2 regions of the Actinocorallia libanotica genome follow, and region 2 is predicted to be linked to the other one. Evidence: riboswitches for the same ligand, from Rfam matches in the RefSeq annotation. Region 2 holds a riboswitch; the other holds the start of a gene.
The links. Region 2 has a riboswitch for cobalamin ahead of ABD140_RS02135 ((2Fe-2S) ferredoxin domain-containing protein). Riboswitches for the same ligand answer to the same signal wherever they lie in the genome.
Positions count from the first base shown of each region.

Region 1: it holds a riboswitch for cobalamin, as region 2 does, so the genes downstream of both, ABD140_RS40330 (hypothetical protein) here and ABD140_RS02135 ((2Fe-2S) ferredoxin domain-containing protein) in region 2, are expected to answer to the same signal.

Region 1 covers NZ_BAAAHH010000067.1:6,779-19,523, forward strand. The annotation lists gene ABD140_RS38145 (TniQ family protein) at 1-897, opposite strand, end outside; gene ABD140_RS38150 (TniB family NTP-binding protein) at 894-1,814, opposite strand; gene ABD140_RS38155 (Mu transposase C-terminal domain-containing protein) at 1,808-3,481, opposite strand; gene ABD140_RS38160 (WD40 repeat domain-containing serine/threonine protein kinase) at 4,469-6,565, opposite strand; gene ABD140_RS38165 (protein kinase domain-containing protein) at 7,155-8,639, shown strand; cobalamin riboswitch at 8,727-8,890, shown strand; gene ABD140_RS40330 (hypothetical protein) at 8,909-9,397, shown strand; partial or broken gene ABD140_RS38175 (transposase) at 10,022-10,309, opposite strand; gene ABD140_RS40290 (WD40 repeat domain-containing protein) at 10,737-11,000, opposite strand; gene ABD140_RS38185 (hypothetical protein) at 10,888-11,343, shown strand; gene ABD140_RS38190 (hypothetical protein) at 11,558-12,448, shown strand; gene ABD140_RS38195 (hypothetical protein) at 12,506-12,745, opposite strand, start outside.
Region 2 covers NZ_BAAAHH010000001.1:434,210-449,767, forward strand. The annotation lists gene ABD140_RS02110 (ATP-binding protein) at 1-219, shown strand, start outside; gene abc-f (ribosomal protection-like ABC-F family protein) at 182-1,939, opposite strand; gene ABD140_RS02120 (ABC transporter ATP-binding protein) at 2,143-2,955, opposite strand; gene ABD140_RS02125 (FecCD family ABC transporter permease) at 2,952-4,037, opposite strand; gene ABD140_RS02130 (ABC transporter substrate-binding protein) at 4,034-5,020, opposite strand; gene ABD140_RS02135 ((2Fe-2S) ferredoxin domain-containing protein) at 5,017-5,343, opposite strand; cobalamin riboswitch at 5,487-5,613, opposite strand; cobalamin riboswitch at 5,774-5,986, shown strand; gene ABD140_RS02140 (ribonucleoside-diphosphate reductase subunit alpha) at 6,086-8,278, shown strand; gene ABD140_RS02145 (ribonucleotide-diphosphate reductase subunit beta) at 8,275-9,294, shown strand; gene modA (molybdate ABC transporter substrate-binding protein) at 9,299-10,063, opposite strand; gene ABD140_RS02155 (HesA/MoeB/ThiF family protein) at 10,241-11,434, opposite strand; gene ABD140_RS02160 (hypothetical protein) at 11,427-11,627, opposite strand; gene ABD140_RS02165 (hypothetical protein) at 11,636-12,082, opposite strand; gene ABD140_RS02170 (hypothetical protein) at 12,079-13,092, opposite strand; gene ABD140_RS02175 (hypothetical protein) at 13,095-14,210, opposite strand; gene ABD140_RS02180 (hypothetical protein) at 14,576-14,950, opposite strand; gene ABD140_RS02185 (tetratricopeptide repeat protein) at 15,210-15,558, shown strand, end outside.

The sequences.
Region 1 (12,745 bases), on a different contig from region 2:
CAGCGCGGTCGCGGTGGCCTCCAGCATCGCCTCCTGGCGCGCGATGCTGAGCGTCTCGTAGGGGCGCCACACCGAGATGCCTGCCCGGGGCGGCCAGGCGGCGGTGTTCCAGATCAGTTCGAGGGCTGCGGCCGAGCGCCGGCGAAGTCGGGAAGTGGAGATGCTGACCTCGTCCAGCAGGGTGCGCAGCATCCGCAGCCAGAGGCCGACGTGCACCGCTTGGCGGGGCAGGACGACCGTGCCGGTGGTCATGCCCATCCAGGTGAGCCGGTCGAGGGTCTGGATGTGTTCGGGCGCGGTGCGGTGGGGAGGCGGCTTTCCCATCGCGGCGGCCAGGGCGATGTCGCCTTCGGCTTCGAGGCGGCAGCCGTGTTCGGGGCAGGAGAGCATGAGCGGGATCGTGGCGGTCAGCGGGGTGATGGGATCGGGGGCCGCAGCGCAGACGGGGCAGATGCGGCGCGCTGCCCGTCGGGTCGGGCGGTCGGCTGGGAGCCAGGGCAGCCATCGCTCGACGGCGTTGGTTCCGGCCTCTCCTGGGATGAGCAGGACCGAGTCCTGGCGGGTGTAGGTGTGGAAGGCCTCGGAGCCGCGCTCGGCGTCGAGGGTGTCGGCCAGCCACGGCACCCATCCGCCGACCGTCATCAGCCGCAGCTCGCCCGACTCGGTGCCGGTCCGCATCGCGAGCGCCTCCAGCAGCGCAAGCGGCGGGTCCCAGTCCAGATCATCGGCGGTGGCACCGTTCAGCAGCGCGGAGGCCGGACCGAGGTTGTGCTGGAGCAGTTGCCCGACCGACAGGCGGTAGACGGCTGCCAGGCGGCCCAGCCACGACGTCAGCGCCTCGCCTGGGCGCGGCCGGGGGTGGATCGGCCACCGCCGGACACCCTGGGCCACGGTCATGTGAGTTCGCGTTCGAACAGGCGGCGCCGCTCGGTCGGGCCGGCGTAGTCGGCCATCAGCAGGGTGCGCTGGTTGATCGACTCCGATCCGGATTCGATGGCGGCAACGGAGGCCTCGGTGAGCAGGGCGGCGAGTTCGCCGATGGTGCCTTCGCTGCGGGCCAGCAGGTACTCGGCCATCTCCACCGTGGCGATCTGCGAGGGAACGCGGAGCGGGAAGGAGGCGGCGAAGCTGGCCAGCAACTGGCAGGCCTCCCCTCCGGGCTGCCAGCGGGGCAGGGCGAACGGGGTGAACCTGTTCTCCAGCTGGTCGTCGGAGCGGATCGCCAGATACGCCTCCTGGGTGCCGACCCCGACCAGAGGGATCTTCAGCTCATTGCCCAAAAACCGCAGCAGGTTGAGGAACTCGCGGCGGGCGTTGCCGTGGCCGGCCAGGGTGTTGTGCAGCTCGTCGATCACCAGCATGCGCACACCCGCCGCTCGCAGCAGGCACAGCGTCAACTGCTCCAGCTCGGCCAGCCGCATGCTGGGCCGCAGCGGCGCCCCGAGCGCGGTCAGCACCGCGGCATAGAAGCGGGCCACCTTCGGATCCGAGGGCATCTGCACCACCAGCACCGGCACCTCCTCCCGCTCCGGGTGGGAGATCGGCGGATGAGCGCGCCGGAACTTCTCGATGATCATCGACTTGCCGTTATTGGTGGCCCCGAGCAGCAGCAGGTTGGGCATCCGCTCCCGTTTCGGGTGCGCCAGCAGCGTCTCCAGCTTCGCCAGGGCCTGAGAGGCGCGGGTGTAGCCGATCCACCGGTCCGCCCGCACATACCTCAGCCGCTCGGCCGCCGGAAGCCGCGCCACCCGCCGGGCGATCTCATGCAGGTGCGACAGGTCTTCGGGGTCGGCGACCTCCGCCACCGTCACCACTGCTCGATCACCTCGAACGGCACCGCCGGCGCCACCGTCCCACCGTCGTGAGCGGGCGGCGGCATGACGGTCGCCGGCGCTGGCCGTGTCGGGATCACCGACCGGCGTTCCACGGCGCGGCGGGACCTGCGCGAGGCGCGGGTCTTTCCGGCGGCGTCCTCGGCGATCTGCCGCATCTGCTCCACCATCGAAAACAGCGCGTTCTCATCCACCTGGTCCCGGCCCAGCTCCCGCAGCCGGGCGACCGCCGCCTTCTGCTCCCACAGGCTGATCGGCGGCCGAGACAACGTCCGGTAGGGCACCGGCAGATAGGTGGTGCCGTCGGGGTCCAGCGCCCAGATCCGCGAGATGTCGCGGGGGTCGCGGCGCAGCACGAACTTCTCCAGGCCGCCGCGGCGGACGATCCACGGCTTGAGCCCGTCGCAGAAGTACTGGACGTGATCAAGGGTGAAGCCTGTGCGGGTCAGTGTCCGCCGCTCTACCGGCAGGAAGTCGACCAGGAAGGCCGTCTCGTTCGCGACCGTCGCCGGACGGCCCGACTCGGCGACGCCCTGCTCCCACCGCCCCGCCGGGGTCTGCTTCAGCGTGCCGTGCACCTCGCCGTGGTAGACCATCACCGCCAGCGCCAGCCACTTGTTCAGCTCGGCCAACGTCAGCACCGCGGTCGCCTGGCTGTCGTAGTCGCCACGTTCGGCGGGATTGGAGAACGTGGTGCCCGGCAGGTCGTGCACCATCTTCATCATCGTCCCGATGAGCCGCTCGATGATCCCGCCGAAATGCGGCGCCCCCAGCGGCCGGTAGGACTGCTTGATCCCGTGCTGGTCACAGCCCCTCCGCAGCGCCTCGCTCTTGAACTCGGCGGCGTTGTCGGTGAAGACCTCGCGCGGCTTACCCGACATCGGCCAGGCCCCGCTCACCCCGAGCCGCTCCAGCCACGGCCGCTTGTCGCAGGCCATGTGCGCCAAGCACAACCCCACCGCCAACGCCGACGGTGCCTCCAGCATCACCACCAGGCCCACCACGCAGCGGGACGCCACGTCGATCGCGGCCGTGACATACGGGCGGCCGATCGGCAGCCGATGCCGCTCATCCACGATCTCCAAATCCACGACCGTGTGGTCGATCTGCACCTGCTCCAGCAGGCCCTCGATCACCGGTACATCCCCACCCGCCGACCGCAACGCCCGCGCCGCGTCCGCGCCCTGACGCGCCGTCACTGACGCCACCGGATCCAACTGACCAATCCGCCTCTCCAACGTCCCCCGCGACGGAACCGCCAGCCCCCGGACCCGGCACTGCCGGACGACCTCCTTATAGACCGCGCTCACCGAACGACGCTGGCTGGACAGATACAGCCCCCGGATCGCCTCCAGCAGCAGCGCCTCGACCTCTTCACTCACCCGGGCCCGCCCACGCCCACCACTCGACCGCCGCGGAAGCAGATCAGAAACCACCCCCAAACCCGTCCGCCACCGCCTCAACAGCTCATAGACCTGGCGGCGAGAAACCCCCAACTCAGCGGCCGCCTCATCCACAGCAGCGATCCCGACCCGCCGCCCCTGAGCCAACCGGCCGATCACCTCAGCCCGCCGGACGGCCAGCGACCACTCCTCAGCCGAAGCCGTCAACACACCCAGCTCGGCCACACCCGCCACGTCGTCGACCACGCCGACCTCACCATCCGTGCAGACGAGTACAGACGAAGATCGACAGTAGTGCAGAGGAGTACAGAAATCCGAAGCATCCGAAGTCCTCTGCAATCAGCCCCGAAACACCAGGTCATCTGTGCAGAGGACTACGGGAATCGACACTCTGGCTGTCAGAGGGAGCTGTCGAGAACCGATCGATTTACGACAGTGTGCAGGGACCAGTGACCGCGTCCCGCGAGCAGCAGCCTGCGTTGGGAGCCGTTGAAAATCCGCAGGATCTTTCTGTGCCTGGCACGACGTCTCATGAGGTGTGAGTGACTCCCTACACCCCGCCGCCCACAACGTCTCTCTCCGCCGGTGAAGGAGGTGTGCCGGCCCGGTCCCGGTGGGTGCGGCCTGTCCTGGTCGTGCTCGGGACGGTCGCGGTGCTCGCCCTGCTGTTTGGCCCTCCGCTCCCGAACGTGGCCCCAGCCGCCATGTAGCTGTGGGTGATGGGGGGTACCGACGAAACTCCCCCACCAGGGAAGACTCCAAGCCCAAGGATGGGGGATTCCACGCTAACTAAGATCGTTTTCCAAGCCTCCATCGCCCTGCCACTTCACCGTGGCCCTCTGGTTCAGAGGAGCGCCGATGACAGGCCCCGAAGCAGTACTAAGCCCAAAACCACAGCAGGCCGATCTTGAACACGAAGACATACCGGATAACGTGCCTGGGTCGCGTCACACATGCGGGAGCGCGGCGGCCGCACGGTGATGGACCAAGCGCGGTAGGTGTCCTGCGGTGACAACACCAGATCGAGGAAGAAGCCCACCAGACCCGGAGCACTTCATGGTCGTCGCGCATGGAGTCCATGGCATCGACCCCAGCATATCTTCGACGGGCGGCAAGAATGCGGTGCAAAGGTGTTCATCTGATGATGATCTGCGCTGGATCATGCCCAGACGTGCTTCCTGCGGCTTCGGGAGCGTCCGGGTAGACCGGACTGAACTGGTGCGGTGACTGCTCTCAGCCCCGCGTCTTCCAGATCTGCACACCGCCCTTGTTGTTCGTGGACGCCAACAGTCCGCTATCCGAGCTGAATGCCATGTGCCGGACCGACCCGCCCAAGGGAAGCTCGGCAATGAGGGTCTGGTCCTCCATGTTCCACAGCCGGAGGCGGCTGCGGAGGGCACCGTCGTCGACGAGTATCCGGCTGTCGGGGCTGAACAGATGGTGTCTGTGGCCGGATTGTGTCGGGATCCGCCGGATCTCGGTGCCGGTGTCCGCGTCGCGCACGAAGAACGCCTCGGCTTCAGAATTAATCAGGAAGCGTCCGTCCGGCGAGTACGAGAATTTTTCATTCGGCAGAGAGAGGATCTCCGTGCCATCCGGTTTGCAGAGGGCCCCCGAGATGTAGTCGGATATGACGGCCGAGCGGCCGGTGGGGCTGACGACCATGTTCTTCAACGTCTGGCCGAGCACGGTGCTCTCACCCGTCAGAACGTCCCAGGACAAAATGGATGAGTCGCCTGTTCCTACGACGGATCTGCCATCGCCGGAGAAGGCCACCGACCGGAGCCATTTGTAAGTCCCGGCGAGCCGGATCCGGACCCGGCCCGTCTCCGTTTCACGCAACTCCAGGACATGATATGAGAGGCTCCTTTCGGCCAGGTTCATGGTGAGCGCGGTCCGGCCATCTGAGGAGAACCCCCAGAATCTCGTCAACCTGCCGGGGAGGCTCCAGAGGAGCTTGCCCGTGGCGGAGTCCCACAGCCTGGCACTGCCGTCTTTGGTCGCCAGAAACCGGCCGTCGGAGCTGAACTCGAGCCCTGACGACGAATCAGGTGTCTTCAGCGTGTGCTTCACCTTGCCCGATCCGACGTCCCACACATCGATTTCCCTATCGTGCATATCCAGGGACCTCGTGGCGAGGAGATCGCCGTCTCCGCTGAAGGCGAACTCCTCGGCCTCATAACCAAGGTGGAACGTCTGCAGCGGCTGGAAGGTCGGTGCTGCCGGTGCCGGGCTCCCGTCGCCGCCATCGAAGATCATGAGCAGTACGGCGAGTACGGCGGCGACGGTGACCATGGCGATCACGGGGACGGCAGCGGATCTGTGGATCACCGGCCCGGTCGGTCGGGCCGACGGGACGGCTCGGTCGTCGAGGAGCGTCGTCGACGGTTGCGGTGAGCGAGTCACGGGCGGTGCGGCCAGCGGTGGTGACGTCGGCGGGACGGCCTGTTCCGCAGATGGCTCTGGCCGCCGTGCGGCATTCGGGACGGGATCCGTGGGCGGCGTGCTTCCGGCAGGCGGCTCATCGAGAGCGGCGAGACGGTCGAGGACGGCAGTGGTGTCGGTGGGGCGGTCGGCGGGGTCTTTGGCAAGGAGGCCGGTAACGAAGTCTCGGAGGCCGGCAGGGATGGCCGGGGGCAGTTGAGGCGGAGGCTCGTCGAGGTGCCGGCGCATGAGGGCGACGAGGTGCTCGGCGGCGGAGAAGGGCGGGGCACCTGTGAGAAGGGCGTAGAGAGTGCAGCCGAGGGCATACAGGTCGGTATGGGTGGTCGAGGGCAGGCCGCTGTACTGTTCCGGCGCCATGTAAGCCGGTGTTCCGATGATCTGGCCGGTGACGGTCATGCCGCTGGTGGCGTCAGCGATACGCGAGATCCCGAAATCGCAGATCTTCACCGTACCGTCGTCAAGCAGCATGAGGTTGGCGGGTTTCAGGTCGCGGTGGACGATGCCGCGAGAATGCGCGGCGTCGAGCGCGGAAACGGCCTGCCGAGCGATTTGCACGACTTCGCGGACAGGAAGTCCGGACGGGTGGTCACGGAGGACGGCGTCCAGGTCACGCCCAGCCAATAGTTCCATGATGATGTAGGGACGACCGTCCTCGTCGCCGGCATCGAAGACAGTCGTCACGCCGGGGTGGTGGACGGCCGCGGCAGCGAGAGCCTCGCGGCGCAGCCGGGCGGACAGTTCAGGCTCCGCATCGAACCCAGCGGAAATGATCTTAACTGCGACGGGCCGGCGGAGAAGCAGGTCGACACCGCGCCAGACTTCACCCATGCCGCCTCGGCCGAGCAAGGCGTCCAGACGGTATCGGCCCGCCAGTTCTCTCGTCACAGAGCCTCCCGATTCCAGCCGCCAGCGTAATCACACTGATCGTTTCGGGACAGACCCAGGGCGGATCAAAGGTGGACATCGGAACTGTGCTCCTTGAGTCGACGGTGACGAACGGCGTCCCGTGATCTCGTAAAGAAGAACGAGCCGGACGCGTATGGCGTGGTCGAATCAGTCCTATGCGGCCACCGCGGTCAGGCCCTGCACACTGCTTGGAGACAATCACTGTGGCGTTGAAGAGCAGCACCAGCATCTGCATCCGCATCTGCACCACCGCACACCTCTAAGCGTGGTTCACGAACCGGGGCGGCACGGCGGCGAAGAACACGATGGTCTTGGGATTGCTCATACTGACAACGCATCCCTTCAGAAGGTGTGCAGGTCGTTGCGCGTCGACACCGACAGAAGATCGAGCGCACCGTCTCATGGCCGTGCGCTAGAGCGTCATGGCCATTTGTTCGTGGCTTCCCTCACCTCACACCCGCTCTGATCTACCACAGGAAACTCTCCCGAATCGCCACGTGAGACGTGCTCTTAATCCCGGTCTATGCCATCCTGGCCGAAATGACCATGGCGGGGGAAGGTGCCCTCTGTGCGGATCGTCGCGGACCGGTACGAGCTGCTGAAGCCTCTGGGGCGCGGTGGTATGGGGGTGGTCCACCACGCCGTCGACCGGGTGCTGGAGCGCGAGGTCGCCGTCAAGGTGCTGCCTGCGGAGATGCTGGGCAGCGCCACCTTCAAGGGGCGTTTCCGCCGGGAGGCCAAGGCCGCGGCGAGTCTGTCCCACCCGAATATCGCGCTGGTCCTCGACCTCGGCGAGGACACCACCGGGGACGAGCCCGTGCCGTTCATCGTCATGGAGCTCCTGGAGGGCCAGACCCTCGCGCAGTGCCTGGAGTCCGGGCCGATGAGCCCCGAGGACGCGGCGGCCGTCGCCGAGGGCGTCCTGGACGCGCTGCGGCACAGCCATGAGCGCGGAGTGATCCACCGGGACGTCAAGCCGTCGAACATCATGGTGCACCGCGACGGGGAGCGGCTCCGGATCAAGGTCATGGATTTCGGCATTGCCAAACTCGCCGCCGAGACCGCTACCCGGCTCACCGCGACCGGGACCCTCGTGGGCACCCCCGCCTACCTGTCGCCCGAGCAGGCCCAGGCCGAGCTCCTGGACCACCGCAGCGACCTGTACTCCCTCGCGTGCGTGCTCTTCGAGACCCTGACCGGACGCCCGCCCTTCACCGCGGACCTGCCGGCCGCGCTCCTGCTCCAGCACATCCAGAAGAAGCCCGACGCGCCGTCAGCCCACCGCCCCGGCCTGCACCCCGGCTGGGACGTCTTCATCGGCACCCTGCTGGCCAAGGACCCCGCAGACCGCTACGCCGACGCCGAAACCGCCAGCCACGCCCTGCGGACCCTCCTGGCCTCCGCCCCGGTACCGGTGGGGATGCCTCCACCCGCACCCGCACCCGCTCTCCCCGCCCGGACCGTCGTCGAACGCCACACCGTGCCCAGACCTACCACACCCGCCCAGCTCACCCGGCAGACGTCCCTGACCAGGCGATCCAAGGCCACCGTCGCCCTCGTGGCCGTTGTCGCTGGCCTCTTCTTCGCCTTGGACGATCTGGCCGAGAGAAACAGCCGGTTCTCCACCGATGGGGAGAAGAAGCGCGCTGACGCGGTCGTGAGCTCACCGGTCCTGTACACGCCTCCGGCCATTCGCTTCGAGGAGGGCGGCCTCTGGGTGGGGAGTGCCACCTGGGAAGACGGACCGACCAGCAAGGCCGACTCGACGGCCAGGTACTCGGAATTTAAACTCGAGCCGTTCACAAAAATGTCGAAGGGGGATTTGGTCGGTTCGATGTTCTACTTTCGATGGTCCTGCGAACAGGATGTCGTTGCCGAGGGTGACTACACGAGCACCGATGTGAAGTTTCGTTTCTCCCTCATCCCGACCGAATGGTACCAAAAGGGCAAGTGCCGCCAAGGCAAGATGACCGTTACCTTCAGCGCGGATCGCAAGAAGGCCGACATCGACATCAACTCCGGCGAGATCCACGGCACCTTCACGAAGCGGTGACGCCGCACCGCCGCGTCCCGCTCCTCAGGCTCCATAGGAACACGCTTGCAACATCTGGGTTGTTCGATCACTGCCGCCACTAGATGTAGAGTCTTCCGCAGCGCTGGTCCGCCTCGCCCGTCAGGGGGAGGCGGCGTGCGAGGGAACCCGGTGGGAATCCGGGACTGCCCCGCAGCGGTGATATCGAAGCACGCCTTGATGTCTCCCTCGACGATCCACTCATAACACCGTGGCTTCGAAGCGAGGTAACGCACCTCGGCGACCGCGTCATGAGCACGGCGCTTCGGGCGGAACCCATAGGAGCATGGGAGGAAATCCGCCTCGAAGATCGGCTCCAGCACCAGTTTCAAGGACGCCCGGACCACCCGGTCGGCGATCGCCGGGATCCCCAGACGGCGCAGTTTCCCACCCACCTTGGGGATCATCCGCTCCCGCACCGGCAATGGCCGGAAACTCCGTTCCCGCAACGCGGCCCGGAGCCCGGCCAGGAAATCCTCGACGCCCTGCCAGACCTCGATCGACTGGGTAGTCTGCCCGTCGACCCCGGCAGTGCGCCCGCCCTTGTTCCCGCTCACCCGATCCCAGGCCACCAGCAGGAAGCCCGGATCGCAGACCAAGTTGAGCAGGTCGTCGAACCGGCGATCGGGATCGTCACCGGCCCAACAGTGCAGCTTGGTCTGGATCCTCAGTACCCGGCGCTCCGCCTCCACCAGCGCGTGCCCCGGCTCGTCGGTATTCACCAACGACGATCCTCCTGACCTTCCAGCAACCACAACTGCTCGACTCGCTGGCCCCCTTCGCCCTGCATCCGGCTCTCCCGGACTCTTGCGGCGGGTCGTCACGCCCGCGACTACTACGAGGCCTCCGCCCCACCCCGCAGCCCTCAGACGGCAACGGTCCTGCCCTTCCACCAGGCCGGACGCCCGGCGGGGAGGGCGACCACGGGATGGTTCCCACGTTCACCAAGTGATCGCTCGGTCAGGGAGGCGCCTGGCTCTACTCCGGCAGCATCGCCGCGGCTACGCCACAGACCTTCACCGCGGCCTCCCCACCGCTCGAGCTACACGGCTTCGGAGTCCAGCCCCGGCCCCGAAGGACCCGCGGGTTCGTGCGCTGCGCACCGACCCATATCCACCAGATTTGAGCCGGCTTCGCTGTTACAGAGCTTCAACCACCAGTTCGCTTACGCTGCACCTTGCGACCACGCTCGACGAGCCCGCACCGTCTGGCAGTCCCGGCACGACCCGCCTTCGTCAGGACTGCTCCCACCCTCCCCGGCGCCCCCCAGGTCAGGCTGCCCCCAGCTTGATCAAGCCGCTGCGACGACCCGATGGAAGCGGTCTCTCACCGCCTCTCGATCACCATGGCGCCTCGTGGCGCACAGCTCGGCCGCGAAGAAACTCGTGGCGGCCTTGAGGATCTCGTTCGCCCGCTTCAGCTCCGCGACCTCCGCGCGCAGTTTCTTGATCTCCTCGGCCTTGGCAGTGGTGGTGCCGGGCCGCTTGCCCTCATCGACCTGCGCCCGACACCGTCTCGGCCGCACCGATGCCCAGCTTGGCCGCGACCGCTTTCATCGCGGCCCACTCGGTGGGGTAGTTCGGGCGGATCTCGGTGACCATGCGCACCGCACGCTCACGCAGCTCAGGCGGGTAAGGGGAGGGACGTGCCACGACTCGATCCTCTCAGGGAATCGAGCCTCCACCAGACCCAGAGCGGTTCAGGTGACGGTCCCACCGTTTGACCGAAACAGACAGACCGAACACTTGGCTGAACCGGATGAATCTCCGCGTTGACCGAAACGGACATCGTGCTGTCGTCGGTGACCGAGGCCGACGTCCTGACCGCGTCTTCTTGACCGTTGTCCTGGTGGTCGCCGGGGCCGACCCGAACGGGTTGAAGTTCGACGACCGCGCGGCGCTGGTGTCGTCGGAAGACGCGACGAAACTTGTGATCGAGGATGTGGCGGGTCGGAGTTCGGCTGGGGATGCCATCCGGCCGTCTACGCCGCGCGTCCAGCCGTCCGCAGCAGGAGTCCAGGGCGTCCGGCCTCGGGGTGCTGTTGAGGGTCGGTGCGTCAGGGGCTGAGTCTCCTCCTGGTCAAAGCCGCCACAACCGCACCGTCTGATCGTGGCTGCCGGTGACCAGGGTCGCACCGTCCCGATTGAACACCACGGAGTAGATGGCGTCGGTGTGGCCGGTGAGGGGCTTGCCGATGGGTCTGCGAGTGGCCGCATCCCACAACCGCACTGTGTCATCCCAGCTGCCGGTGGCCAGGATTGTGCCGTCCGAGCTGCCCGAGCCGCTGCTACGGCATCTGACCGGCCTCCACGATGCCGCCCGGGCCGAGGTCGACCGGCTCACCGCCGAACTCGAGACCGTCCAGCAGCAGCTCACCCGCTTGGAAGTCACCCGGCAGACCCTGCTCGACCTGCTTCCCCCGGCCCCGCCCGAGCCCGATCGGCCACAGCTCCCGCCCGCCTACCAGGATCTCCTGGCCGTCCTGGCCCAGCATCCCGGCGGCCTGCATGCCCGCGAGGCCTGCCTCGCCCTCGGCCTGCCCCACACCCACAAGAACACCGTCGAAGGCATCCGCGCCAAACTCAAACGACTCGTCAGCCGAGACCTCGCCACCGAACCCAAACCCGGACTCTTCACCATCAAGGCGGACGGAAACCAACAAAAGACCCTCTCAGGTGGGGGTTGAGTATGGATGAGGCGGAGAAGGTGGCGCTGACTCGTTTCGCCGAGGAATGTCCTGATGAGCCTCTCGCCGTCACGCCCGTCCCGTAAGAGTGCCTTAGATCGCTGGTGCGCCGACCCTGGAGATCGACCGACCGGAGGGGTACAAAGGAAGACGTAATCCCCTTCTCCAGGCGGGTGGAGTCGTGAGTCGAGCCGCGATGCGACAAATCCGATACATGTACCTGCGCGAGCTGGAGGTATTCCGCAAGCTCGCTCCCACCTATAGCTCAAGCTCCCCGACGAGGCCAGGGGTCTTTTATCAACTCCCTGAGAACCAGTACTGCGCAGTCGAACCCAACGGCAAGGGCTGGGACTACCACTACCCGAGTCGCTCGTTTGAGGACGAGGTCCTGGCCGCCGATGCGGACCGCTTGTGCACGGCCACGCGTGAACTTGTCCGGACCCTTGAAGATCTCGTGAGTCAGGAACGCGACCTGAGTAGCCACCCCTACCTAAGGGCTTCTCACCTACCCGGGGCCTGGTGGCGAGCCAGCCGACGTGAGCAGATCAAGCAGATGCGGAAGCAGTACCAGGCCGAACAGAGACGGCTGCACAACGAAGTCCTAGCCGCTTACCAACTCTATGACGAGCAGACCAGTGATCTAACGCCGAGGCGGGAGCAGGCCATGGCGCAGTGCCGGATGCGCCGAGCAGCAATCGGCCCCTACATACCCATACCCGGCGAGCCCCGCCAGCCAGCGTGGGCGTGCCGCATAGAAGCTTCCGATAACAGGCGGAAATTCGTCATCTGGCTTCCAACTCTGGACACAGCAGAGCCGACGAGTCCAGACCCGCTGCTATCAGACGCCACCCCCTACCGGATCCAGGAGGCACTCGACCGCGAACGCGCCGAGCACCCCTCCACCATCGTCCAGTGGGGGAGCGAGACAAGCCGTGCACTGTCCCAGCAAGAGGACGGCACTCTTACCAGCGAAGCGGCCACCTGGAAGGAACTAACGGGGGTGTGGATCGAGGAAGATCCCTCGCCTCCGCCCGAAGGGCGCCGCGGCTCTGGCGGGCACGGCCCTTCCAGCACCTACGGGAGCGATTTTGGCGGAAGTTGGTGACAACACAGGGGTCGCATGCCGCTCTGCCGCCGATGGGGAACCCTGACTTGTCACAAATCAGCGCGCCGGGATCTGCGCCGTCTGCCACACGGCGACGAGGTCTTCGAATGCCTCTCCTTCACCTTCGACTTGTACGCGGGACTCCATGTTGGTGCGAGGAGGAAGCAGGGAGGCCCAGCCGCGGCCGGTGATCTGGTCGCCGTCTGGGGTGACGAATGTGAACCGGTCACGGCCGATGGAGGCGGTGGCAACCGCGGCTGCGGCGGGGACGTTGAGGATGAAGAGCGGACGCCGCCG
Region 2 (15,558 bases):
TCCCTGCGCGGTCTCGGCGTGGGACGACGGCTGCTCGCCCGACTGGAAGAGGACGTCGCCGCGCATGGCGCGCGACGCATCGTCCTGGAAACCGGTGCGCGCAACAAGGAAGCCCTCCAGCTCTACCGCAAGAGCGGGTACCAGCCGATTCCGCCGTATCTGCAGGGCCGAGACCCTTCTGTCAACCGAGCGATGGCGAAGAACCTGGACAAACGCTGACGCGGCCGTGTCGTTCCTTCGGACGAACGTGATCCGCTCCAGGGCTGGAGGACGCGGTGGCCGTGCCTTCGGCCAGTTCGAGGCGGGTGCCGGTGAACGTGGCGCGAAGGCGGCGGTCGTGGGTGACGACGACCAGGGCGCCGTGGTAGGAGGCCAGGGCCTCCTCCAGTTGCTCCGCGAGCATGGGTGACAGGTGGTTGGTCGGCTCGTCGAGCAGGAGGAGGTCCACGGGCTCGCTCACCAGCCGGGCCAGCTCGATCCGGCGCCGCTGGCCGTAGGACAGTTCTCCGACGTGCAGGCTCAGGTCGGACGGCTGGAACAGGCCGAGGGCGAGTAGCGCGTCCGCGTGCTCATCCGGGCTTCCCGGCCTTCCGTGCGCGTATGCCTGCAGCACGGTCCGGTGTGCCGCGCCGCTCTGCCGGGGAGCGGCGGCGGGGAGTGCATCTCGCGGGCTGCCGGGGTCGGTGTCGGGGTCGTCCTGGCGGAAGTATCCGATGCGGCCGGTTCGGCGGATCTCGCCGGTGTCCGGCTGGAGTTCTCCGGCGAGGACGCGCATCAAGGTGGTCTTGCCCGCGCCGTTGGGGCCGGTGATGAGCAGGCGTTCACCGGCGCGGACGGTCAGGGACTCCAGGTGGAGCCGGCCCGCGACCGCCACGTCGTCGAGGACGGCGATGTCGTCGCCGGGGGCGGTGCCCGCGGTGGCGGGGACGGTGGTGAAGCGCAGGGGCTCGGGCGGGGGCGGCGAGGGGTGGGCGGTGAGCCATTGGAGGCGCTGCTGGGACTGGCGGATGCGGCCGGCGGCGCCGTGGGTGCGGGAGCGCGCCCGCCAGGCGCCGGTGCCCATGCCTGCTTTGTCCATCTTGCGGGGGATTGTGGCCAACCGGCCCGCGTTGGCCGAGACCAGCGCGGCATGCCGGTCCAGCTCCCCCTTCCATTCCTCGTGGGCCCGCGCCTGCGCGGCGCGTTCGGCGGCCTTGGCGGTGAGGTAGCCGGAGTATCCGTCGCCGTAGCGGCGCACCCGGCCCTCGGCGACCTCCAGGACGGCGGTGGTCACGCGCTCCAGGAACATCCGGTCGTGCGTGATCGCCACGACCGTGCCCCGGTGGGCGAGCAGGCGCTGCTCGAGCCAGGCCGTGGCCTGGTCGTCGAGGTCGTTGGTCGGCTCGTCGAGCAGGAGCAGCTCGGGGGAGGAGGCCAGCGTGGCGGCCAGGGCGAGCCTGGCGCGCTCGCCGCCGGAGAGCGTGCCCAGCGGGCGGTTCCGGTCGAGTCCGGGCAGCCCCAGGCCGTGCAGCGCGACCTCCACCCGGACGTCGGCCTCGTAGCCGCCCCGCGCCTCGAACTCCGCCACGAGCTCCGCGTAGCGGTCCAGGTCCGCGCCCGCCGCGTCGAGTGAGAGCTCGGCCGCCCGGATCCGGATCTCGAGCTCGCGCAGGTCGGCCAGCGCCAGGTCGACGGCGTCGGCGACGGTGGCGTGCGGCGGCAGCGCGAGCGTCTGCGGCAGGTGTCCGACGCCGCCGGGCGCGACGGCCGCGAGCTCGCCGTTGTCCGGCCGCTCGACGCCCGCCATGAGCCTGAGCAGCGTCGACTTGCCCGACCCGTTGTCGCCGATGACGCCGATCCGGTCGCCGGGCCGGACGGTGAGCGACACCCGGTCCAGGACGACGCGGGTCCCGTAGCGCTTGGTGATCTGGTCGAGGGTCAGTTGCGCGGGGGTACGCAGAGCGCCCCACCTCCTCTTCGTCGGCGCGAGCGGAAGGTCTCCGCACGCTCGGTCGTGTCCATCGAGACGAGACGGTCCGTCTCGATAAAGGGAAGTATGCGGGGCGACGGCCCCTGTGTCAAGACGGACCGTCTCGTCTCGTAAAAAACCTCGGACCGGTGAGGGGAGCCCCGGAGCCGCGGCCGGAGCCCGTGAAGGCCCGCTCAGGTGAAAGGCGCTTCTTCCCGGGGACCGGAGCCGGGGAGCAGGGTGAGCCGAGGCGTCCCGGTATGCGGGTTCACGTCCACCTCGGCGGCGACGCGGTACACCTCGGCCAGCAGCTCGGGCGTGAGGACCTCGGCGGGCGTCCCGAGCGCGACGACGCGGCCGCCGTGCAGGACGCAGACGCGGTCGCAGAACATGGCGGCCAGGTCGAGGTCGTGCAGGGCGATGACGGCGGTGACGCCGAGGCGGCGGACCAGGCGCAGTGCGTCGAGCCGGTGGCGCAGGTCGAGGTGGTTGGTCGGCTCGTCCAGGACCATCGTTCCCGCGCGCTGGGCGAGCGCGCGGGCGATGAGGACCCGCTGCTTCTCCCCGCCCGACAGCCGCTCGAACGGCGCCCGGGCCAGGTGGGCGACGTCGAGCTCGCCCAGCGAGGACGCGATGATCTCGCGGTCGGCGCGGCCGTCGCCGTCGAAGGCGCGCTTGTGCGGGGTGCGGCCCATCGCGACGACGTCGTGGACGCTCAGCTCGAACTCCCCGGAGGCCTCCTGCAGGACGCAGGCCAGCCGCCGGGCGAGCCGCCTGCCGGGCATCCGCCACACGTCGTCGCCGTCCAGGAGGATCCGCCCCGACGTGGGGCGCACCGCCCGGTAGAGGGTGCGCAGAAGGGTGGATTTCCCCGCGCCGTTGGGTCCGACGAGCCCCACGACCTCGCGGGGCGCGACGTCCAGGGACACCGCGTCCACCAGGGTCCGGCGGTCCACGGCCACCGACACCCGCTGGACCGAGAGGGTTCCGGGAGCGGTCCGGGTCACCGTGCCGCCTTTCGCCGCATCAGCCACAGGAAGAAGGGGCCGCCCACCAGCGCCGTCAGAATCCCCACGGGGATCTCCTCGGGGCTGACCAGGGTGCGGGCGGCCAGGTCGGCGGCGATGAGGAAGCCCGCGCCCAGCAGTGCCGCGGCGGGCAGCGCGCGCCGGTGGTCGGCGCCGACCAGCAGCCGCACCACGTGCGGCATGATCAGCCCGACGAAGCCGATCGCGCCGCTGACCGCCACGATCGTGCCGGTCATCATCGCCACGAGCACGAACAGGGCGGCGCGGAAGCGGTGCACGTCCAGGCCGAGCGCCGCGGCGGCCTCCTCCCCGGCCAGCAGCAGGTTCAGCGGCCGCGACACCCCCAGCAGCACGAGAGTGCCCACCAGCACCGCGGCCGCCGGGATCCAGAACATCTCCCAGGTGGTCCCGGCGAGGCCGCCGAGCATCCAGCGCAGCGCGGACTGCGCGGCGTGCGGGTCGTCGGAGGTGACGACGACGAAACCGGCGATCGCCGACAGCACCTCGGCCGTGGCCACGCCCGCCAGCACCAGCCGCACCGTGGTCATCCGCCCGCCGGAACGCGCCAGGAGGAACACCGCGACGAGTGCCGCGAGCGCCCCGAGGAACGCCGAAAAGGGCAGGGTGAACACCCCGAACCAGGCCACCCCGAACACCACGACGACGACCGCGCCGACGGTCGCGCCGGAGGACACCCCCAGCAGCATCGGGTCGGCGAGCGGGTTGCGGACCACGGCCTGCAGCGCCATGCCGCACACCGCCAGCCCGGCTCCGACCACCGCGCACAGCAGCACCCGGGGCAGCCGGGCGTCCATGACGATGGTCTCGCGGACGGCGGGCCAGGCGGGTTCGGCCAGGGCCGGGTGCGCCCGGTGCAGCAGGATCTCCCACACCTGCCCGGCCGGAATGGTGATCGACCCGACCGCGACCCCGGCCGTCGCGGCGGCGAGCAGGAACGCGCCGGACAGCAGCAGCACCAGCCCGTAGGGGAGCCTGCGCGGCACGGCGGGGGAGGCCGGAGCGGCGGCGTCCGCCCCGGCCTCGCGGGCGGCGCCGGTCACCTGAAGCGGTCCGGGTGGATCTGGCGGGCCAGCGAGTCCACTCCGGCGGGCGCCCTCACCCCCAGGACGGCCGACGACAGCGGCAGCACCGCGAACCGCTGTTCCCTGATCGCGGGAACGTCCTTCAGGACGGGGTCGGCCAGCAGGAACCTCTTCTTGTCCTCGACGCTCTGGCCGCCGTAGTCGTAGATGACGATGACCTCGGGGGCGCGTTCGGCGACCTGCTCGAACGACACGTCGGCGAACGCCTTGTCGACGTCGGCGAAGAGGTTCTCCCCTCCCGCCAGTTCGATCATCTCGTTGCCGATGCCCGCGCCGCCCGCGGTGAAGGCGGTCTTGTCGCCGCTGTCGTAGACGAAGACCCTGGCCGGATCCACGCCCTCCAGCCTCCCGGCGACCGAGTCCAGGACGCCGTGCAGGCGCTCCAGCTCCCGCTCGCCCCGCTCCCGGACACCGAAGATCCCGGCGACGTTGCGGATCTCCTGCTCCAGGGTCGCCATGGTCACCGGTCCCGACGGGCAGCTCTCGACGTCGAGGTAGCTGTCGATGCCCGTTTCGGACAGCCGCTCCCGGCCGCGGCCCTCCTTCTCGTCGAAGGCGCTGGTGAACCCGCCGTAGACGAAGTCGGGTTCGGCCGCCAGCAGCGTCTCGTAGGAGGGGTACTCGTCGGCGATCGCCTTGACGCCGTCGTAGGCCGCCTTGTACTCCGGCAGGATCGCGTCGTCGAGGAAGGCCGTGCCGACCATCGACTTCTCCAGACCCAGCGCCAGCAGTACTTCGGTGACGTGCTGGTTCATCGTCACGGCCCGCCGCGGAGCCCGTTCATAGGTTGTGGTGACCCCGCAGTTCGACACGGTGACCGGGAAGCCGCGCGCGGCGGGCGCCTCGGTTCCGGTCTCCCCGGCGGAGCCGCCGCCGCAGGCCGAGACCAGCGCGGCGCAGACCAGCGCCGGCAGCAGGGACAAAGGGCGTCTGCCCGTCATGGGGTCTTCCTCTCACGCGGTGTTCCGCGAACCTTCGAGGGGCGGACCGCCGGAGGACGGCGTGGCGGAGCGAAGACATGAAGGTCCAGGATGTCGGGGATCGGCACTACGACGGGCCCGCCCGCCCTGATCCAGCCGGCGACGTCCTCGGTCGCGTCCGGGCCGTTGACCAGGCCGAGCCAGACGGGCCGGGCTCCGGCGGCGCGTCCCGCCGCCGAGGGCCGGACCACGACGACGTTCGCGCGCTCGCAGACGCCCAGGCAGTCCGACACCAGGACGGGCGCCTCCCGCCTCAGCCGTGCGAGCTGCTCGCCATGGTCCACACCGGTGACCTTCGGGCCGCCGCAGCAACAGCCACGGCACACCGTGACCTGGCACGGCGCTTTTCGGGCACGCTCCATGGGCACGCCACGCACTTCCTCTCCGGGGAGATCCGCCCCAGTCACATCGAGGAGGCGAGACGCGTGAGTCTCCTGGCTCTCGGCTCGAACGCTCGTCCCGGCCTTCCCGCCCCGGAGGGGGCAGTGGCTTCAGTCGGGATCCGCTCGCCGATGACAGTGGCGGTACCGCGCCGGATTCGCACCGGCTTCCTCGTCCGCGCTCGCCTTTTCGTCCGCCATCATGGCACATGCCCTGATCGTCTCTGGAGTGAGACCTCCCCGCCCCGGGGCGTGGCGCGATCCGGCGTCGTCAGCGTCACGATGAACACGCCTACAACATCTGGGTTGTTCATTCGCCGCCGCCACTAGATGTAGAGTCTTCCGCAGCGCTGGTCCGCTCCGGCCCGTCAGGGTCGAAGCGGCGCAAGAGGGAACCCGGTGGGAATCCGGGACTGCCCCGCAGCGGTGATGGGGAACGAAAGCCGTCAACGAAGCACTGGGTCCCGCGGGACCCGGGAAGCGACGGCCGGTAGGCGTGTGCCGTGCGCCCCTGAGTCCGAAGACCTGCCCGCGCGCCGAGACGTCCATGAAGCCTCGAGGGAAGGCCGGTGGGCAGGCGCGGTGCCGTCGGGTCCCGTGTGCTGTCTTCCGTGCGCCCGGAAGGCGGGAACACGAGGGAGAGCCGATGACCGTCACCGCACCCGCCACACCCGACCGGGAGCTCCTCATCCGGGAGGCGGCTGCGAAGGTCGGTGCCGACCCGGCGCAGTCGCGCGTCGCCGCGGGGCTGCTCGCCGAGCTGATCCGCGACGAGGCCGCGGGCGAAGGAGTCGCCTCGTTCTCCGGCTCGATCGCCCTCGCGCACGCCGAGGGGCTGCTGAACGACACCACCGCCGCGTTCGTCGCCGCGCACGCGGCCGAGCTGGACGCGCTCGCCGACGACGGAGCCGATGACAGGTTCGAGTACTTCGGCCTGCGCACCGTCTACGACCGGTACCTGCTGCGCCACCCGCGCACCCGCAAGGTGATCGAACGCCCGCAGTACTTCATGCTGCGCGTCGCGTGCGGGCTCGCCGCGACGGTCGCCGAGGCCGCGGAGCTGTACGGGATGATGTCGCGGCTGGAGTACCTCCCGTCGTCGCCGACGCTGTTCAACTCCGGCGCACGCCGCGCGCAGCTGTCGTCCTGCTTCCTGCTGGACTCGCCGAAGGACGAGCTGGAGTCCATCTACGAGCGGTACGGGCAGGTCGCGCGGCTGTCGAAGTACGCCGGAGGCATCGGGATCTCCTGGTCGCGGATCCGTTCGCGCGGCTCGCTGATCCGCGGGACGAACGGCCACTCCAACGGGATCGTGCCGTGGCTGCGCACCCTCGACTCCTCCGTGGCGGCCGTCAACCAGGGCGGGCGGCGCAAGGGCGCGGCCTGCGTCTACCTGGAGCCGTGGCACGCCGACGTCGAGGAGTTCCTGGAGCTGCGCGACAACACCGGTGAGGAGCAGCGCCGCACCCACAACCTGAACCTGGCGAACTGGATCCCCGACGAGTTCATGCGCCGGGTCGAGGCCGACGCGGTGTGGTCGCTGTTCGACCCCAAGGAGGTCCCCGAGCTGGTGGACCTGTGGGGAGAGGAGTTCGACGCCGCGTACCGGGCCGCCGAAGCCGCCGGGAAGTACACCAAGCAGGTCCCCGCACGCCAGATCTACGGCCGGATGATGCGCACGCTCGCCCAGACGGGCAACGGCTGGATGACGTTCAAGGACATCTCCAACCGCACCTGCAACCAGACGGCCGAGCCCGGCAACGTCGTCCACCTGTCGAACCTGTGCACTGAGATCCTCCAGGTGACCAACCAGGCCGAGACGGCCGTGTGCAACCTCGGCTCGATCAACCTGGCCCGCCACGCCACCACCGACGGCTTCGACTTCGCCCGCCTGCGCGAGACCGTGCGCACGGCCGTGCGCTTCCTCGACCGCACGATCGACCGCGGCTTCTACCCCACGCCCGAGGCGGAGGCCGCCAACAAGAAGTGGCGCCCGATCGGCCTGGGCGTGATGGGTCTGGCCGACGTGTTCTTCACCCTGCGGCTGCCGTTCGACTCCCCGGAGGCGCTGCGGCTCTCCACCGACATCGCCGAGGAGATCGCCCTCACCGCGTACGCGGCCTCCGCCGACCTCGCCGAAGAGCTCGGCGCCCACCCCGCCTACGACCGGACGCGCGCCGCCCGCGGCGTCCTGCACCCCGACCACTTCACCATCGGCGACGCCAGGAAGGCCGAGTGGGACGCGCTGCGCGAGCGCGTCGCCCGCACCGGTCTGCGCAACTCGCTGCTCACCGCGATCGCCCCGACCGCGACCATCGCCTCCATCGCGGGCTGCTACGAGTGCATCGAGCCGCAGGTCTCCAACGTCTTCAAGCGCGAGACCCTCTCCGGTGAGTTCCTCCAGGTCAACAAGTACCTCGTCGCCGACCTCCGGGAACGCGGCCTGTGGATTCCCGAGATCCGCGACGCCGTCAAGCGCGCCGAAGGCTCCGTCCAGGACATCCCGGTCCTCGACGACGACCTCAAGCTGCTCTACCGCACCGCGTGGGAGATCCCGCAGAAGGCGCTCATCGACCTGGCCGCCGCCCGCACCCCGTTCATCGACCAGTCCCAGTCGCTGAACCTCTTCATGGCCACCCCGACCATCGGCAAGCTCTCGTCGATGTACGCCTACGCGTGGAAGGCCGGCCTGAAGACCACCTACTACCTGCGCTCGCGCCCCGCGACGCGCATCGCCCAGACCACCGTCCCCACCCGGGGCGAGAGCCTGCCGACCGCCGACGACGACGCGGTCGCCTGCTCCCTGGAGAACCCCGAGATCTGCGAGGCCTGCCAGTGACCACCACCGTTGAGCAGGGGACCCTGCTGGACCCCGGCATGGACCTGACCCTGCGGCCCATGCGCTACCCCGACTTCTACGAGCGCTACAAGGCGGCCATCCGCAACACCTGGACGGTCGAGGAGGTCGACCTCGCCTCGGACCTGGCCGACCTGGCGAAGCTGACATCCGAGGAGCTGCACCTGGTCAAACGCCTCGTCGCGTTCTTCGCCACCGGCGACTCCATCGTCGCCAACAACCTCGTGCTCAACCTCTACAAGCACGTGAACTCTCCGGAGGCCCGCCTCTACCTGTCCCGGCAGCTCTTCGAGGAGGCCGTCCACGTCCAGTTCTACCTGACGCTCCTGGACACCTACCTCCAGGACGACGACGAGCGCCGCCAGGCGTTCGCCGCGATCGAGCACATCCCCAGCATCCGCGCCAAGGGCGAATTCTGCTTCAAGTGGATCGGCTCGATCTCGTCCCTGGACGAGCTGCGGACGGCCGCCGACCGCCGTGCCTTCCTGCTCAACCTCATCTGCTTCGCCGCCTGCATCGAAGGCCTGTTCTTCTACGGCGCGTTCGCCTACGTCTACTGGCTCCGCGACCGCGGCCTCCTCAACGGCCTCGCCTCCGGCACCAACTGGGTCTTCCGCGACGAGTCCATGCACATGGAGTTCGCCTTCAGCGTCGTGGACACCGTCCGGGCCGAAGAACCCTCCCTCTTCGACGACGAGCTCACCGTCCAGGTCACCGAGATGCTGGAAGAGGCCGTGGCCGCCGAACTGGCCTTCGCCCACGACCTCTGCGGCGAGGGGCTCCCCGGCATGAGCGCCACCGACATGCGCTCCTACCTGGAGTACGTGGCCGACCAGCGCCTCGCCCGCCTCGGCTTCCCCCGCCGCTACGGCACCGCCAACCCGTTCCCCTTCATGGAGCTCCAGGACGTCCAGGAACTCTCCAACTTCTTCGAACGCCGCGTCTCCGCCTACCAAGTGGCCGTCGAGGGCACCGTCTCCTTCGACGAGGACTTCTGACGCGTCAGGGGGCCAGGAAGCCCGTCCTGGTGAACGTCTCGCGGCCCTGGTCGGAGAGGACCAGGTCGACGAACTTCCGGGCCTCGGCGGGGAGGACGGCCTCGCCCAGGGGGGCGATGAGGTAGTCGTTGACGGCCTCGTCGGCCTCCGGGAAGGCGATGCCCTCGACCTCGTCGCCGGCGGACAGCACGTCGGTGGCGTACACCAGGGCGGCGTCGACCTCGCCGAGCCGGACCTTCGTCAGCGTGGCCTTGACGTCCTGCTCCAGGGTGACCGGGGTGACCTTCACCCCGGCCGCCTCCAGCGCCTTGACGGCCGCGGCCCCGCAGGGGACCTGCTCGGCGCACAGGGCGACCTTCACCTTCGCGTCGGCCAGGTCCCCCAGCGCGTCGATCTTCGCGGGGTTGCCGGCGGGCACCGCGATCCGCAGCTTGTTGCGCGCGAACACCACGGGGGAGTCCGCCGGCTTCGCGTCGGTGGCGGTCTTCATCGTCGCCGGACTGGCCGCGGCGAAGACGTCGGCGGGCGCGCCCTGGGTGATCTGCTGCGCCAGGGTCGCGCTCGACCCGAAGTTGAACACCACCTTCACCCCGGAGTTCTCCTTCTCGAAGGCCTGCCCGAGCTCGGTGAACGTCTCGGTCAACGACGCCGCGGCGAACACCGTCAGCTTCCTCTCGCCGTCCCGCGAGCCTCCGTCCGAGCCGCAGCCCGTGACCAGCACCGCCAGCAGCGGCGCCACCGCGGCCCACCGCACCATGCGCTTGAACACCAGGGGGTCTCCTTCACCGAATGCGAACCATCGCTGCAGCCCCTCACCATACAGACGCAAATGCGAGGTGATAAAGGCGATGGCACTCTCACCTGCGATCGCAGTGGGAGGATCGATACGCACATGCGAGTGGAGAATAGCCCGCCCCCGTACGGTGGACCAGGCGACGGGACGTCCTCAGCCGGTTCCGAAGGTGCCGTCGTCGAAGGAGTCGTCGCCGGGTGAGCAGACCGCGCAGTCGTCCTGCCGGGGAAGGACGCCGCCGTACCAGCGCAGCACCGTCATGCCGTCCACGGTGTCGCGCATGGGCCGCAGGCCCGCGTAGATCTCCTCCCGGCGGTTGGCCCAGCGGTAGAAGTTGGCGACCAGGTCGGCGTCCAAAGAGCGCAGTGCCGGGGACGCGCCGTCGAGGAGGTCGAGGACCGCCAGTTTGGCGATGTGCAGCGCCACCGGGACGATGTCGGTGGACAGGCCGGGCTGCGGCGCCACGAGGCGGTCGGTGTAGCCCGCCGCGGCGGCGTCCGCCTCGCTGCTGATCTCGTTGTCGGCCGCCTCCTGCGGCAGGGTCTGGACGAAGCACTGGTAGCAGGCGGTGAGCCCGGGGACCACGCGCTGGACGATGCCCCCGTAGGCGCGCCTGTGCATGCCGCCGAGGATGAGCGGCAGGTTCTCCCGGAGCGCGATCCGGTTGAGCAGGAGACGGCTCTCCCGGGTGTCGGTGGCGCCGATGAGGAGGTCCGCGCCCGTCCGGCGCACGAGGCCGCGCATCCGCGCGCGGGAGTCTCCGGTCAGCCGCTCGGCGCAGGTGACGACCTGCGCGCCGGGATTGTGCCGGTGGATCAGGTCGCGCACGGCGTTCACCTTCAGCCTGCCGACGTCGGGCATGCCGCACTCGTGCCGGGAGATGTTGCCGACCTCCAGGCGGTCGTGGTCGACCAGCAGGAAGCGTCCGACCCCGGCCTTGGCGAGTTCGCGGACGATGAAGCTCCCGCCGGAGCCGACGCCGAAGACCGCGACCGCGCGGTCCTCGAGCAGGTCGGTCTCGAAGATGCCCCTGACCCGTTCGAACGCGTCGGAGCCGTCCGGGACGACGGTGACGTCCACCTCGGCGCCGGGCTCGCCGTCCACCAGGGTGTGCGCGCTGAACCTCCTCCCGTCCCACGCGCACACCAGGAAGGTGTCCTCGGCGCGGAGGTCGGCCCGGGAGCCGGGAGGCAGGAGCACCGCCTCCCGGCCGGGGCTTCCGTCGATCACCGCCAGGTCGCCGTGGTCGTGCAGGACGCAGCCCAGCCGCAGCGGCCGGTCCGCGGCCAGGAGCATCGTGTGGGCGGCGGGGCGGATGACCACGTGCCGGGGCCCCGGCTCAGCCACCGGACCTCCCGAAGACGTCGATGTCGCTCTGCTTCAGGTCGTAGATCTGGTCGCCGTCCTGCTCCGCGCCGACGGTCCGCATCTCCCACTGCTTGGTCTTGTGGTTGTAGACCATGCCGCGCTCGCCGCCCGGCTTCTTCCCCTCGGCGTAGTCCTTCAGGAACCTGCGCATTTCTTCGCGGTCGTTGCTCAAAGCTCCTCCTATTTCTTGCCCGTGAGGATGTCGTCGATGGAATCGCCGGTGTCGCGATGGATGTCGAAGGCCCACAACCAGAGAAGCGTCTTGATCAGGACTTCGGAGAGGCTGACCTTCGGGTGCCATTTCTCGGCGTGGTAGACGCAGACCTTCGTCCAGCCGGGCCTGTCGGATTCCAGGACGTGCATGGCGTGGCTGTTCCCGTACTCCGTCATCGCCCTGTAGTAGCCGCGAAGGGGGGCGGGGCTGGTGATGTAGACCTCGGGGCATTCGTCGGGGAAACCGGCGGTCGGATAGACGGCCACTTCGTAGCCGCGTCCGCTCTGGGCGGTCCACCAGCCGCGGACGTGGGTCTCGCCGAGCGGGTCGTGGAACTTGAATCCGGGGTACTCCTGACTCAGCACGTGCTTCTCCATGCCGAGCCTGATCCGTTGCTCCCTGTCCCAGGTCATCGCGCCTCGCTCCGCAGTTGCTTCATGCCCCAGTCGAGCGCCGCCCGGAGGTCGTGGCGCTTGGTGAAGCGGGGCCTCCAGGTGGACTTCACGCGCTCACCCATGATGATCTTCGCGCTGCGGACGACCGGGTGCCTGCCGTCCCAGCCCGCGTCGAGCCTGAACAGCGCCGCGTCCCCTCCGTCGAACTGGATCACCAGCTCGACGGGCCCCGGAGCGGTGCTGTCGTCGGTGGTCACCACGGAGAACCCCTCTCCGATGTGGGACAGCAGCGGGAGGATGTGCTCGTCGAAGAAGGTGCTCGGCTCTTCCTCGTCCGGTACGGGCGGTGCGGCGACGGCCGCCGGGGGCTCGGGGGCCGCGGCGGGGAGGGAGAAGGCCGCCTCCCGGGACGCGGCGAGCCGGTAGCTCCGGCGGAGCCCGGTCCGGCCCGGCACCAGCATGGGCGCGCAGGCCGGCGGGACGTCGAAGGCGGTGAGGGCGGCGCGGATCGGGCTGTCGCCGGGGATGACCTCGAACTCGGCTCCCGCCCGCACCGGCACCGTGGCGTCGGTGTAGTGGAAGGGCGTGAGGCGGACGGCCGGCGCCTCGCGGGGCTGCTTCCCGCCGCGGCCGGTCGGCCGGCGCCCTTCGAAATTGGCGAGGATCTCGGTGTATTTAGGACGCTTGTGCCCCTCGGCGTAGCGCCGGGTGCGGTCGAGGTCGCCCCCGCTCGGCTCGTAGAGCCCGATCCAGTGGTGGGAGTGCCAGATGCCGAGGCTCTGGATGCCGAAGGCGTGCCACAGGCCGCGCTCCAGAAGGGTGGACGCCCCGGGCTCCAGCGACATCGAGGCGGCGCGCCGCAGGGTGCCGTCCGGGGGGCGGGTGGCCAGCATGACCACCGGCGAGGCGCCGTGGCTGAACAGCCCGAAGAGGCCGCCCCCCGTCTCGATGTCGGGGAATCCGTGCGTCTCGTCGCAGATGGTCTCGAGTTCCGATTCGAAGATCCGGATCTTGTAGGTGTCGGACATCGTCAGAGGCTCTCCACGATCTCTCGGAGGGTGCGCCGGGGATCCCAGGAGGCGGCGTCCACGGGCACCGGGACCGGCCCGTCGGGGCCGGGGACGATGAGCAGCGGCGGCGACGCCGGGTAGGCGGCGTCCACGATCAGGGAGACCTCGCCGATCCGGGTGGTGACGATCAGCGCGATCCGGTCGTCGCCGAAGCCCGTGACCTCGGGCGTCATCCCCAGCTCGGCGAGCTCCCGCAGCTCCCGCTCCAGCCGGTAGGCGAAGACGTCGCTCCGGTCGGGCTCCGGGCCGGACAGGGGCGCGAGCGCCCCCGCCGGCAGCCCGCTCAGGGAGCCGCGCAGGTTCACCTGGGCCGTCCCGCGCAGCCGCCAGTGCAGGTCGAGGCAGGACAGGAGGAACCAGGCGATCACCGCCGCCACGGTCTGGTCGGCGGCGTCCGGCACGCCGTCGAGGTCGATGTGCTGCCAGGTGGGCAGGTCGCCCGCCGCGGCCCGGTGGGGGCTCCGGCCGCCGTCCCTGGCGAACCGGGCGATCTGCAGGGGGAAGGCGGTCTCTCCGCGCGTGGTGGGGAACATCGCGTCGAGCAGCGCGAAGACGTTCACGTGGTCGCCGCCGACCTCGAAGTAGACGACGATCGCCGGGACTCGGGAGAACTCCAGCGAGCAGACCTCCCGCGCGGAGACCCTTCCCGCGATCGTGCGCGTCCGGCCGTCGGCGTCCCGCACGAACGCGCCGGTCATGAGCTCGGCGTACCGGTCGAACCCGGGGACCGTGCGGAGCGCCTCGTGGACCAGCCCGGGGATCCGCTCCCCGCTGAACTCCCCGTCGCCGCCGACCGGGGACACCAGGATCGCGGGAGCCGTCCCGCGCACCTGCTCGGCGAGCCGCCCGACCACGCCCAGCGGATAGAACCGCCCGTGCTGCCGGTGCCGCTCGACCAGGACGCGGTGCCGGAGCCGCTCGGCGTCGCGCGCGCGTGCGGTGGCCGCGCGCCGCTCGTCGGCGATCTCGTCGAGCCGCGCCTTCTCCCGCGCGACCCTGAGGGCGCCGCGCGTCTCGAGCTCCACCCCGAGGAGCTCGACGATCTGCGATCCGAACCCGCCCAGGAGTCCGGACACGATCGCTCCGAGATCGATCACATTACCCCCACGTTCTTCACCGGCATCACCTCTCCTGTCGCCTTCGCCTTCGATGGCGAGAATCGGTCCTCCAGTTCCCGGAACGCGGGAAATCATCGGAAATTCAGCACGGCGGCGGACCATAAATACAAGATCTCGGGGCTCTTAATACGGAAATTGTCTCCCTGGCCCTATCCGGATCTGTCCGAGGCGCCGGACGGAGGCGATGACGGGTTCGGCACCGCTGCTCTCCGGCTCCGTCGGACGGACCTGCGGGAATGGCGGCCCGGTTCGGTCCTTCGAGAAACGGCGGGACGCGGCGCAGACCTCCCGGGTGCTTTTGAAGGGCTCCCCGCGAGCCGGCGTCACCGGCCGGCGGACTCGCGGTCGCGGTAGACGGTGCCGTCGACGTAGGCGCGTTCGCGCTGGAGGGCCGCCATGCGTCTGCGGAGCCTCTGCTCCGCCTTGCTCACCTGGATCCGCTTGAGGCGCGGCGGGGCTTTGGAAGCGGCGCGGGCGCGGTCGTACTCCGCCTGCCGGGCGCGGAGGGGGAGGAGTTCGGCTTCGATCTGGGCGAGGAGGCGTTCGCGTTCGACGGAGATCCGGTCGAGGGCGGCGCGCACGGTCTCGGGCTGCTCCCGTCGCCCGGGGCCGGGCCCCCTCCGGCGCAGCGCGGCCTCCTGCTCGCACAGGCGCATGCCGCGTTTCATGCGGGGGGTCGGCTGGGGGCTGGCGCTCATGCCCTCATGGTGAATGGACCATCCGGACAAAAGCCACGGACAAGGAAGAGGTGTCACCCCGGGGAGAGGGGCTGCTGCGGGCGGGGTGAGCCCGTCCGTCAAACCCGGGCCGCGCGTGGTCCAAGGAGGATCGACCCGATGGGGGTGATTCACCCCTTTTATCCAGATATGTAGCGATTCGTGTTTCTCGCGGAGGGCGCTGGACACGCCTGTAGCGAGGTGGACCGCGACGGCGGTCCGGCGGAGAAGGGGGACGCCGGTGGGATCACAGCACGCACATCCCGACCCGGCGCAGGCGCTGCGCACGGCGGTGTCGCTGGGGGACGAGGCGAACCGGCTGGTGGAGGAGGGGAGGCTGGACGAGGCGCTCCCGATCTCGGAGAAGGCGGTCGGCCTGCGCAGGGAGCTCACCGAGCAGGACCGCGACTCCCACCTCCTGGACCTGGCGGCCACGCTGCACAACCACGCGGTGCTGCTGGCCGAGACCGGGCACCGGGACGAGGCGCTGCCGGTGTCGGAGGAGGCGGTCTCGCTCTGCCGGGAGCTCATCGGCGTCGACCGCGACACCTACCTCCCCGATCTGGCGATGACGCTGACCAACCAGGTGC